DNA from 3 places in the Candidatus Clostridium radicumherbarum genome. Region 1 is predicted to be linked to each of the others. Evidence: a T-box and tRNA genes for the amino acid it is inferred to sense, from the RefSeq annotation. Region 1 holds a T-box; the other regions hold tRNA genes.

Region 1 (4,311 bases):
TTAGAGAATCAATTTGGAGATTGCATTGAATTAGGCTTGGATATGGCAGTTGATATGAATAAAAAGATTTGGCTTATTGAAGTAAATGGAAAGCCTTTAAAAGTAAGTTTAAAACGCCTGGGTAACAGTGAAATTATTGCTAGATGTAATAAGCGCCCAATTGAATATGCTGTAAAGTTAGCAGGTTTTGTTTCAGAGGAAACATATGGATAATAAAAATATTAAAAAAGACAATTTTTATAATATGCAGAAAGTCCGCCTGGACACTGAAAGCCTTATTCTCTGTTTGGTAGCAGATTATTTTCTTATTCAAAGGCGCAATGTTCCATTTGCTAGTGCACTATATTATATCTTATCAATTGCCATGAATAATGAAATATATAAACAAAACTTGCTGCGTAAAAAGAATAAACTAGATAAGGAGGGTAAAGTGATTATGACTAATGCTGCTAAAAATAATACTGATGGAAACAATATTCAGTATGGAAATATATTTAATTTTGATAAAGTAAGCTTGCCCATAGATGAATGTGAGGTTCCTTCTAATGATATACATGCTCAAAGCTTTAGTATAGAGAATAAATTAGATAAGGAAGGCATAGAGATTATAAGAATTGATGATAAAGATAAAACTAATGAAAACAACTTTCAATCTTGGATAGATATTACGATAAATGATGATAAAAATAAGACTGATGAAAATAACTTTCAATCATGGATAGATATTACGACTAATGATCATAAAGATAACACTAATGAAGATAACTTTCAATCTTGGATAGATATTACGACTAATGATCATAAAGATAATACTAATAAAAATAATTTTCAATCTTGGATAGATATTAAGGCATCTGATGATAAAGATAACATTAATGAAAATAACTTTCAATACGGGAAGACATATTATTTTGATAAATCAGGTTTGCCAATGGATGAAGATGATGTTCATAGGGCTGATTCTGAATGTAAAAAGATAATTACAACTTGCTGTCATATGCAAGCACCAAGAGGATTTATACTAACTGATTGTATACCTGAAATGTGTTTTAATTTGGCAGGGTTGTCTTGCATCAAAAATCCCATTATACAAAAAGTAACTCTACCAGCTTGTGAATGCGAGCATCCAAAGCAATGTGAAATAGTAGCAGGATATGAAATTATTGCAGTTGGGGAGGTCAATTTTTCTATAAGTCTTCCTATTCGTCCCATAAGTGGTTTTTGCTCTACAACACATTCCCATATTTGCTGCTTAAGCACAGTTCCCATAAATAAGGTTATATCTCATACTTGCTGTCCTAAACCCTGCGCGAATAATGAATCATGTGTAGATTGGAGTTACGCCTATTATTGTATAACTCCAGCTGAGGATAACTGTGGTCCATATATTGGAGTCAATATGGGAGTTGCCTTAGAATATACAGGTGAATGCGAATGTGATGAAGAATAATAATCATTAATAACTATTTACTTTAAAAAATTGTTGACACAAATAAACTTTTGCACTATTATTGTTTTAATGTAGGGATAATTTAATAAATAAACTATGATAAGGAATAGTAAAGATAATATCTTTTACAGAGAGGAAGCCGTAGGTGGAAGGTTTCTAAAGATAAATTTTGAACCCGCCTTTGAGTTCTGCACTTAATAAAATGCAGCGGCTTTCTGCCGATAAATAGACTTAAGAGGATGCTTATGCATCAATTAGGGTGGTACCGCCGAAAATTAGCCTCGGTCCCTTTTTAGGGATTGGAGGCTTTTATTATATAAAAATTCAGGAGGAAGATTATGAGTAAAGAAAAAGAGAAAAAATTAGTTGAAGCAATTACTCCAATGGATGAAGATTTTGCTCAATGGTATACAGATGTTGTAAAAAAAGCTGAATTAGTTGACTATGCAAGCGTAAGAGGCTGTATGGTTATAAGGCCTTATGGCTATGCAATATGGGAAAACATACAAAAAAATTTAGATGCTATGTTTAAGGAAACTGGTCACGAGAATGTATATATGCCAATGTTTATTCCAGAATCCCTTCTTCAAAAAGAAGCTGACCATGTTGAAGGCTTTGCTCCAGAAGTAGCTTGGGTAACTCATGGAGGGAATCAGGAATTAACAGAAAGATTATGTGTACGTCCAACTTCTGAAACACTGTTTTGTGACCACTATTCTAAAATAATTCAATCTTACAAAGACTTACCAAAGCTATACAATCAATGGTGTTCAGTTGTCAGATGGGAAAAAACCACACGTCCTTTCCTTCGTACAACTGAATTCCTATGGCAGGAAGGTCATACAGCTCATGCTACAGCTGAGGAAGCTCAAGAAGAAACTATAAAAATGTTAAATGTATATGCTAGACTATGCGAAGAATATTTAGCTATACCTGTTGTTAAAGGTCGAAAAACTGACAAGGAAAAATTTGCAGGTGCTGAGGCTACTTATACCATTGAAAGCTTAATGCATGATGGAAAAGCACTTCAGTGTGGAACTTCACATAACTTTGGTGATGGTTTTGCAAAGGCCTTTAATATTCAATATGCCGATAAGAATGGTAAGCTTCAATATGTACATCAAACCTCTTGGGGTATGACTACTAGACTAATTGGTGCACTAATAATGGTTCATGGAGATGATAGCGGCCTTGTACTACCACCAAAAATTGCTCCAACACAATTAATGATTATCCCTATTGCACAGCATAAAGCAGGAGTGCTTGAAAAGGCTGCAGAAATTAAGGATACATTATCAAAGGTTGCAAGAGTTAAAATGGATAACAGTGATAAAATGCCAGGTTGGAAATTCAGTGAATATGAAATGAAGGGAATTCCTCTGCGTCTTGAAATTGGTCCAAAGGATATTGAAAATAATCAAGCTGTTTTAGTTAGAAGAGATAATCGTGAAAAAATAGTAGTTTCATTAGAGGAATTAGAATCTAAAGTCCCAGAGATATTAGAGGATATTCAAAGATCCCTATTAGAAAAAGCAAGGACTGCACAAATCACAAAAACAAGCATCGCAGCTAATATGGAAGAGTTTAATAAAATATTAGACAGTAAGCTTGGCTTTGTTAAGGCTATGTGGTGCGGTGACAGAGCTTGTGAAGATTCTATTAAAGAAGCAGCAGGAGCTACTTCAAGATGTATGCCTTTTGAGCAGGAAAGTGTAGCAGATACTTGTGTTTGCTGCGGAAAACCAGCTAAAAAGCTAGTTTACTGGGGTAGAGCATATTAATAAAAAAATGTGCCTTTATGTAAAATTAATTTTGCATAATGGCACTTTCATATTATAAAAACTTTCCTACAGCATTTTCATCATCAATGTCTATAAAAATACCTCTATCTTCAATTTCAATCTGTAAAACATCTTCAGGATTATTCTTTATTATATCTCTTGCTCCTTTGTCTCCTTCGTTATTTAATAGGTCTTTAAAATATTTTTTGCCAATAATAACTGGATTTCCTCTTTTACTTTCATTTACAGGCACTACTATGTTTTTATTACTCTTTATGAAACCGTCATAAAGTATATTTATTATATCACTGCTTACAAAAGGCATATCCCCGAGAAGTATCATAACAGCCTCTCCCTTAAAGCCTTGAAGCCCCTTTATAATAGAAGTGCTCATACCTGTTTCATATTCTTCATTTTGAAACTTTATAATATCTGTAAAAATATCATATTTACCAGTTATAAACACAAGTTCATCTAGTTTAGATGCCTTAGCATTCTCAATTACCCTTTGCACAATTGTACTGTTTTCTATTTTAATAGCTAGTTTATTATAGCCCATTCTGCTTGCTTTACCTGCTCCAAGAATTATTCCTCTTATAAACATTTTTAATCACCTTAAATTATACTTCAGTAAAAATATCTACAAAGTCAAATTTTTCATAATTAAAAATACCCCTTGTAGTAATTTTTATATCAGGAATAACAGGAAGTGACATAAAGCCTAAAGTAAGGAAAGGATCAAAATCTCCTTTTACACCATGCTCCCTTGCAATTTTAGACATGCTCTTAACTTTTCCTGCTACAATATAAGGGTCATCTGAAGTTATAAGACCTCCAATAGGAAGACTTAATTCCCCAAGCACTTCCCCCTTAGACACAATTACGGTTCCACCCTGCAGCTTTATAATAGTATTCACTGCAAGTGCCATATCTTCATCATTATCTCCTATTACAATAATATTATGTGAATCATGGGCAATGCTCTGAGCTATAGTACAATTTTTAAGTCCAAAGCCTTCTATAAATCCAACTGCTTTTTTCCCAGTATTTTTATGTCTCTCGAATACTGCAATTTTTAAA
Region 2 (4,311 bases), on a different contig from region 1:
AAAGATACACTTAAGGCTACACACATGAAAAGTACATCTAATAGTGTGCCTCTTATAAAGCCTGAAAAAATCTCATCAAAGTCATGCAAATAGCTCTTAATTATTTTTGAAGTTTTATCTGAAAACATTGCTTTTGAGAATTTATTAGCATATTGTATAAAATCATCCTTATCCAATAATAAGTAAACTGCTATGATAAGTCCAAAAACAAAATTAGAAATATATCCAGATATATTCATGGTGTTTGATGCTAGATTATCAGCAAAATTATTTAACCAAGTAATAAGTGCAGTAGAAAATTGTGCTGCATATTGTTCTAGCGCCTTGGATTCTAAATGCATGCTTTGTAACTTTCCTTCAATATTCTTTAAAGAGTCTGAGAATCCATTTATGTAACTGGTAATAATACCAATTACCCTATCAAAGTTCATATTAGAAATTTGCTTTGTAATACTAAAAATAAAGGTTCCAATTAGAAAAAATACAACTAAAATTATAAGCAGCACACAAGCAAAAACGGCAATGGTTCTATACTTCTTCTCATTTTTAAACTTTAAAAACTTTGTTTTTCTAAGCAAGATCTCAATTAATTCAACTAAAGGGTTAATAATATATGCAATAATAATTCCAACAAATACAGGAGTTAGCATTTTGCCTATATACTTAAAAGCCGTAGTTACTGCTTTTAAAATACTTTCAATTTGAAAAGTTGCCCTTGCCAATATAAAAATTATTAAGGTTGTAATTATTACATAAAGAGAGATGGTTGCGTATTTTTTATTTATTTTAAACTTAAATTTATCAAACATTATGCCCTCCGTAATTTATTAATGTTCTTTTGTAATAGTAAGGCCGATACCTTATAATTTATCTATCCTTTTTATTATACTATCATAAATTGTACTATTACAGCAATTACAATTACCCCTAACTTTATATACATCCATTATACACCCAAATGATTAGCTAAATATTTATATAAAATTTAAAAGCCTTGTTATATCAAGGCTTTACCAGCTTCTAGCCAATATTTAGACCCTAAGAGAGCCACGGAAGCCCCTGCTACCATAATATGATTCTGCTCCATTCCTTATTGTTTTACTTATTATGGTTTAATGATTTCTTTACCACCCATATACATTGCAAGTGGTTTTGGAATTGTGACTGAACCATCCGCATTTAAATTGTTTTCTAAAAATGCTATCAACATGCGCGGCGGTGCAACAACTGTATTGTTCAGTGTATGCGGTAAGTAGTTTCCCTTTTCTTTGTTTCTAACTCGAATGCCTAATCTGCGAGCCTGTGCATCACCTAAATTAGAGCAGCTTCCAACTTCAAAATATTTTTGCTGTCTAGGAGACCATGCTTCTACATCAATACTCTTTACTTTTAAATCCGCCAGGTCCCCAGAACAACATTCTAAGGTACGTACAGGAATATCTAAGGAGCGAAAAAAATCAACGGTATGCTGATATAGTTTATTGAACCACAGAGCACTTTCTTCTGTTTTGCAAAGGACGACCATTTCCTGCTTTTCAAATTGATGAATGCGATATACTCCTCGTTCTTCTATACCATGTGCCCCTACCTCTTTACGAAAGCATGGAGAATAGCTGGTTAATGTTTGAGGGAGCTGTTCTTCATCCAAAATTGTGTCAATAAATTTACCTATCATAGAATGCTCGCTTGTTCCAACCAGATATAAATCTTCACCCTCTATTTTATACATCATATTTTCCATTTCAGAAAAACTCATAACCCCGTTTACAACATTACTGCGTATCATAAAAGGTGGAATATAGTAAATGAACCCTCTATCAATCATAAAATCACGCGCATAGCTGAGAATTGCAGAATGCAGTCGTGCAATATCACCACAGAGATAATAGAACCCATTCCCACTAGTTTTTCTTGCACTGTCGAGGTCAATACCATGGAGTTTTTCCATAATATCTGTATGATATGGTACCTCAAAATCAGGTACAACAGGTTCTCCAAAACGTTCAATTTCAACATTTTCACTATCATCTTTACCTATTGGTACCGTAGGATCAATGATATTGGGAATAATCAACATTCTATCATGAATTTGAGCCTCAAGTTTATTTTCCAACATTTCTAATTCCGTAAGCTCCTCAGCAATAGCTGCAATCTTAACCTTGACTTGCGCAGCCTCTTCCTTAAGCCCTTTGGACATCAAAATGCCAATTTCTTTACTAATTAAATTCCGTTGATTTCTAAGAGCATCCCCTCTTGACTTTGCATCTCGATATTCCTCATCGAGCTTAATCACTTCATCAACCATTGTTAACTTTTGTTCTTGAAATTTCTTCTTAATATTGTCTTTTACAACCTCTGGATTTGTGCGTAAAAATTTGATATCTAACATATTTTCCTCCTTAATTAAGTGCGTTTTTATCACTATTTATTTAGAAAAATAAAAATCCCTCCGTCCCATATAAATAATATGGGACGGAAGGATTCCGCGTTGCCACCCAAATTGTCAGCTAGTTTGCCAACCACTCGAAGGTGCTATAAAGGGCGCTACCCTACGGCTCATCACCGACAGCTACAAAAGTGGAAGGCTTAACCTCTCACCGGTTCACACCAACCACCGGCTCTCTGTAGAGATTCATAAACTATAGCTTTTATCATCACTGTAATACAATATTTTATTATACTTATTATAAACAGTTTATTAGAGGTTTACAAGTGAAAAATTTATTTTCTAACAAACCTATAAATTCTTAAAATACAGCACAAATCCGAACCTTATCCAGCAATTAGGTTCGGATTATCATAGTTTGGTCTGGGTAACAAGATTTGAACTTGCGACCTCTAGAACCCCATTCTAGCGCGCTACCATCTGCGCCATACCCAGATATTAAAGTAATATTTTCGTTGTTTAACAAAATATATTATAAACTGCTTACTAAAAAATTTCAATACTTTTGGCATAATTACTCTTATTTAGCTGTAATCTACTTTAAATTACCAATCTTATCAAAGGGATAGACTCTATAAATTGCTTTTCCCTCTACTTGATCAATATCTATAAGGCCAAACTTCCTGCTATCTTTACTAACTGGTCTGTTATCACCCAAAACAAATAATTTGTTATGTCCAACTTTAGCAGGAAGTTTAAAATCTCCATTTAAAGTTTTTCCCTTAACATATGATTCTTCAAGTTTATTACCATTTATGTAGACATATCCATCCTTAATATCAATTTCATCGCCTTCAATACCGATTACCCTTTTTACTAATCTATTATGTGATTCAGTTACTTCCTTTACACCATTAAATAGAGATACCATACTATTTATATTTCTTAATGTGTCATCAATAACAGTTCCTTTTTCTTCATTTTCAAGAAATATAATAATATCTCCCCGTTTAGGTTCTGAAAAGTTATAACTCAATTTATCTACTATCAATTGCTGATTTGTGAACAATGTATTTTCCATAGAACTTTGTTGTACTTGAACTTTAGCAAAAACCTTGCTATTAAGTAAAGTTACAATAAAAAATGCTCCTAAAATTGTAAAAAACCAGCTTCTAATTTCTTTTATAACCTTTTTCTTATCCTGCACGTTCACACCTCCATAAAATCATATAAATTGTCTATTTATATAATTATATATCATATAATTCCAAATATTCAAATATATTTAAAACTCATTTAATCAGCAATAGAAAAGAGAGCAAGCTGCTCTCTTGAATTTATTGGTTAAACTATAAAGAAATTGTTTCTGTTACTTGAATATATTTTTAGTAGTTTAATTCTACCCAGAAATTTGTTATATTACTAATCTATCCAGGATATAAATCCATGTTATTTAAATTTATCAGGAAATTGTTTTACAACTCCATCTGAAAGCACATCGGCAAAGTTTAAGATGTGAGTATAACCTTTGTCAAAGGCTGCAATGTCAGCATCCCAATTCTTATTCAATCTTGAGACAGCTTCTGCTGCTGTTAACTGCAAGTGCTTATATAACATTTCTTGTAGAACAGGCTTTGACCAATTTGGGTTTGCACTACTTAAGAAGCTTGCTATTTTATCCGCGTTCTCGTACCACAGCTTATTATATTTGTCTAAATCAGCTTTATTAGAAGCTTTAGCAGCATCTACAACTTGACCTGCAAGCTGTATGTGTTCCTTTAATAAAGCAGTAAGCTTTTTTGAATTTTCTTCCCCATAATATGGTTTATAAAGTGCACCGATATCATCTTGATTTCTAAGAAGTCTTTCTAATACTTTACCCTTATCTTCAAGGTTAGCCAAGTCACTTATAATGTAATTTCTGG
Region 3 (4,311 bases), on a different contig from region 1:
CCAGATCCGCTTGGACCTATTACAACAACAACTTCACCTTTATTAATTTCTATATCTATACCTTTAAGTACATGAAGCTTATCAAATTTTTTATTTAAATTTTCAACCTTAATCACTAGTTTTAAGCCTCCTTTCAGCCATGCCCATAAGCTTTGAAAGAGTATAAGTCAAAACAAAATACATAATTGCAGCAATTATCAGGGGCTCAAAAGCTCTAAAGGTATTTCCTCGAACGGTATCTGCATTATACATAAGTTCATGTATTCCGATAACTGAAACTATAGAAGATTCTTTTATTACAGTAATAAACTCATTTCCAAGGGCAGGAAGAATATTTTTTATAGCCTGAGGTACGATTATATATCTCATAGCTGTTCCATATTTCATTCCTAATGATCTTGCAGCTTCAAGCTGCCCCTTATCCACGGCTTGAATTCCCGCACGAATTATTTCTGCCACATAAGCTCCACTATTAATAGATAGGGCCAGTACCCCTGCAGCCATATCAGGAAGATTAATACCTAGAAGGCTTGGAAGCGCATAATAAATTATATATACCTGAACAAGTACAGGGGTGCCTCTTATAAATTCAACATAAGCTGCTCCAATAAAATTCAATATCTTATTATTTGATATTCTCATTAATGCTAGAATAACTCCAAGAATTACACCAAAAATCACAGTAAAGATTGCTAGAACAATTGTGAATTTAGCTCCATTTAAAAAAAACATATAGTATTTAGGTAAAAAAGAAAAATCCAATGTTTCTGCCTCCTAAGTTGTAAAATACTCTATTCCACTAAATTGTTGGCATCAATAACCATCTTATCGATAGCCTTGCTGCTTGTAAGCTTATCTAAAGTTTTGTTAATTGCATCAACTAAATCCTTTTCTCCCTTTTTAACTGCCACAGCAGAACCAGCATCTTCTGTTTTTAACTTAATATCAGAAATAGAAAAGTCTTTATTGGCATTTACATAAGAAGTTGCAACTGGGCTTTCAATTATAGCAGCGTCTATTTTCTTTGTTTTTAAAGCAAGTGCTATATCAGTTATCTTTCCTAATGCTTTAGCCTGAGCCTTTGGAAGCTGGTTCTTTGCTATATCTTCTTGGATTGATCCCTTTTGTACACCAAGACCTTTTCCATTTAAATCATCAATTGTCTTAATTTTATCCTTGTCCTCAGTTCTAACAACTAAGGTTTGAGCTGCCTTATAGTATATGTTAGAGAAGTCTACACTTTGCATTCTTTCCTCTGTAGGTGTCATTCCAGCTAAAACCATGTCAACATTTCCAGACTCCAATGCGTTTAATAATCCTTTGAAATCCATGTCTTTAATTACAAGTTTTACGCCTAAGTCCTTTGCTATTTCCTTGGCGATTTCAATATCAAAGCCTACAATTTCATCATTACCTGAAACTGATTTATGAAATTCATAAGGAGGGTAATCAGCACTTGTGCCTACAACTAATTGTCCTGCTTTCTTAATTTTATCCACCTTTGTTGTTGCTGCGGTATTACTTGATGCACTAATATCTTTTTTGCCACAAGCAGTGAAACCAAGCGCCATAATTGCAATAGTAGATACAGCTATAATTTGTTTAAGTTTATTATTCATATTATTTCCCCCTCTAATTTTGTATGTAAACATAATTAATATTTACATTCTCATATTTTTACTAAAAAATTAACTGTTGATTATTAAGTACATGCATTATTATACTATCCAATTAATAATTATGCAACTATTTATATTCATATTTATGCAAAAAAATTTTAATATAGTACATATGTTTTATGTCTATTTCCAATAATTTTATTAATTAATCCAATAATTGTTAATATATTGTCTTGAAAACGTTACCGTATTTTTATGCAATAAATTTCTTGCTTTATAGTATAATTATTCATATTATTTCCCTTAAAACAGCTTATTTAATTAATAAAAATGTAATATCATATTATAAACTCAATAATTATTTTTACTTACCTGCGTAAAAATAATAGATTTGGTAAAAATACTTATAAGATCCATTTAATCATTTACTAAGTGCAATCATATTTTAGGAGGTTAAAGTCCTAAATGGACTTTAACGGGTAGTTTTATGAGCGGGAGCGAGTAGTCTTTAACTACTCAGTGTTCCGACTTAAAGGAGGATTTCAAATGCGAAATTTTTTAATTTCTGCTGGTGCAGATATTGTATTAATATTAGTTTCTTACTTCATCTTTAGAAGCATTATTAGTGGTCCAACAAGGCATAGATTATATGAAAAGTTTTTAAGTTCATTTGCTAAGTTTGTAATATTGATTTTCCTTGCCGCTTTAATCATTACAGGAGCTACAGCACTTATTTTGTATAAAACCAGATATATTCAGTACATAAATATTGCAGCTCCAGCGCTTGTATCAATATTAGTGGGCTTTATTATTTCCACGGTTCCTACTAGAGGAATTGGAGATAAAGAAAGAGATAAGGATAAATAAAAATAGCTCTTTTATTAGAAATATTACCCATATAGGATTTTTTGGCGTTCATGTGTGAAATCCAAGAAGACGCAGAAGTGATTATTATAGTTAATAATAATCACTTCTGCGTTTTCTATATTTTCTATTTCATTCAGTGCCAAATAAAAAATTTAGACTTCTTAAGTAATAATTACAATAAGTAATATTATATTTCTTGAATTCTTAATAATATTTTTATATAATTATTATTGTATCGGGGTGTAGCGCAGATGGTAGCGCGCGTGCTTCGGGAGCATGAGGCCGCAGGTTCAAATCCTGTCACTCCGACCAAAACCTAATAAGAATACTTGCAGTTATTAAGTTCACGAGTACTGGACTTTTTATATTTCTGAGACAAAAATAGGTGCGTTGACTTAACGCACCTTACCTCATTTTATGCAAGTAACTTTAATTAACAGTATCTTCATTTGATTTCTTAATTATCGAAGCTGTTTTATTGCCATATAAGCTATTCCAGCTCCTGCTAGTACTCCAAGTGCTCCAACACCTGCTTTCATATTTTGAACCTTTCTTCTTTTTTTAGGCATTATGGTTGAAGCTATAGAACTTATATCAATATTCATAGAATCTACCTCCATTTATTCATATATTAAATATTTTCATATATATGTTTCCCCTTAAGGCTTATAACTATTCCGCCACAAATCTAACAGAACATTCCATTCCAGTTATTTGTATCTTCTATTATCTTTTCTTTAGCCTTTTCTGCTACATTATTGCTTATTTTTCTATTAAGGGCAAGCTCATCTACATCTCTGGTCCTATCTTGATTTACAAACATCCTCAATTGTTCTTTGCTAAAGCCCTTATCTATAGCTACATCGTATGCTGTTTTATTTAGTATTCTGGCCTCTTCAAGTTCTGACTTTGTAGCTCCTATTTTATTTAATAATACATCATTTGCACTTTTTACAATTTTATTATCTTCCTTTTCTATTTCAACTTGGGGTCTACTAGCTTCATTTTCTGCTTCATAATTATTTTCTTTTATATTATTTTTCTTGGAATTTTTTAATATTGGATAAATTACTGCTCCAATTCCTGCTGCTGCAATGATGCTACCAATTGCTATATTTCTATTTATATTCTTCATGATAAATCCTCCTCTCTATTATCTAATTTGCCCAATTTTATATCCTAAATACATAAAAATAGCTGGAGTAAATATCCAGCTATTTTAATCATTATTGTATTTTTTATGGTTTTTTATATAAATATCGCTTTCTTTCATGGATGTTACTGTTGATTTATAGCTGGCGATTAAAACAATAACTGTAACTGTCATAATAGCCATTGCTACCCCAATTATCATAAACTCATCCTCCATAACTATATACTATAGTATAATTTATGAAGTTAAGCTGTGAAAGGTTATAATTTTTCTCCTCCCCAATTTTTAAGCATTTCTCTTACTGACCTTGTCATTTCTTTAGAAAACTCAGTACCAGTTTTCCTAGCATACATAAATTGCCCATAGTTTACAGCTTCAGCTTTATTTTCTGGTGAGAGCCTTTTTTCCCTTTCAATAAACATGTCTTTGAAGTCATCATTATTTAATCTTTTATACTCTTCTTTGAAAACTATATATTCCTTATCAAATCTTGGACTAATAATCTTATTCTGTTTCTCAGGGTAATAACCTAAACATAGCATTGCAGCTGGAAAAACCCATTTCGGCAGATTTAATAGTTCTTTATGTATTTCATAATTTTCAATAATGTCACCTATATAACAGGACCCTATGTTAAGAGCTTCCGCAGCCACCACAGCATTTTGTGCTGCA

Evidence for each region. A T-box is a leader RNA that pairs with one kind of tRNA and senses whether it is charged. The one in region 1 lies ahead of proS (proline--tRNA ligase), so its partner is inferred to be a tRNA-Pro.
Region 2: it encodes a tRNA-Pro, which carries the amino acid that the T-box ahead of proS (proline--tRNA ligase) is inferred to sense. The anticodon was not compared.
Region 3: it encodes a tRNA-Pro, which carries the amino acid that the T-box ahead of proS (proline--tRNA ligase) is inferred to sense. The anticodon was not compared.

Annotation. Positions count from the first base shown of each region.
Region 1 covers NZ_JBJHZY010000004.1:306,152-310,462, forward strand. Annotated here, with positions in the region: gene ACJDUH_RS17435 (YheC/YheD family endospore coat-associated protein) at 1-213, shown strand, start outside; gene ACJDUH_RS17440 (hypothetical protein) at 206-1,450, shown strand; T-box leader at 1,538-1,743, shown strand; gene proS (proline--tRNA ligase) at 1,789-3,231, shown strand; gene ACJDUH_RS17450 (nucleotidyltransferase family protein) at 3,284-3,835, opposite strand; gene ade (adenine deaminase) at 3,852-4,311, opposite strand, start outside.
Region 2 covers NZ_JBJHZY010000001.1:1,774,074-1,778,384, reverse strand. Annotated here, with positions in the region: gene ACJDUH_RS08555 (AI-2E family transporter) at 1-809, opposite strand, end outside; gene serS (serine--tRNA ligase) at 1,106-2,389, opposite strand; T-box leader at 2,466-2,664, opposite strand; tRNA gene ACJDUH_RS08545 (tRNA-Pro) at 2,806-2,881, opposite strand; gene lepB (signal peptidase I) at 2,982-3,593, opposite strand; gene ACJDUH_RS08535 (glycosyltransferase) at 3,836-4,311, opposite strand, start outside.
Region 3 covers NZ_JBJHZY010000003.1:294,202-298,512, reverse strand. Annotated here, with positions in the region: gene ACJDUH_RS15425 (amino acid ABC transporter ATP-binding protein) at 1-116, opposite strand, end outside; gene ACJDUH_RS15420 (amino acid ABC transporter permease) at 109-762, opposite strand; gene ACJDUH_RS15415 (transporter substrate-binding domain-containing protein) at 792-1,619, opposite strand; gene ACJDUH_RS15410 (hypothetical protein) at 2,166-2,486, shown strand; tRNA gene ACJDUH_RS15405 (tRNA-Pro) at 2,723-2,798, shown strand; gene ACJDUH_RS15400 (hypothetical protein) at 2,948-3,091, opposite strand; gene ACJDUH_RS15395 (hypothetical protein) at 3,175-3,621, opposite strand; gene ACJDUH_RS15390 (hypothetical protein) at 3,706-3,840, opposite strand; gene ACJDUH_RS15385 (nitroreductase family protein) at 3,900-4,311, opposite strand, start outside.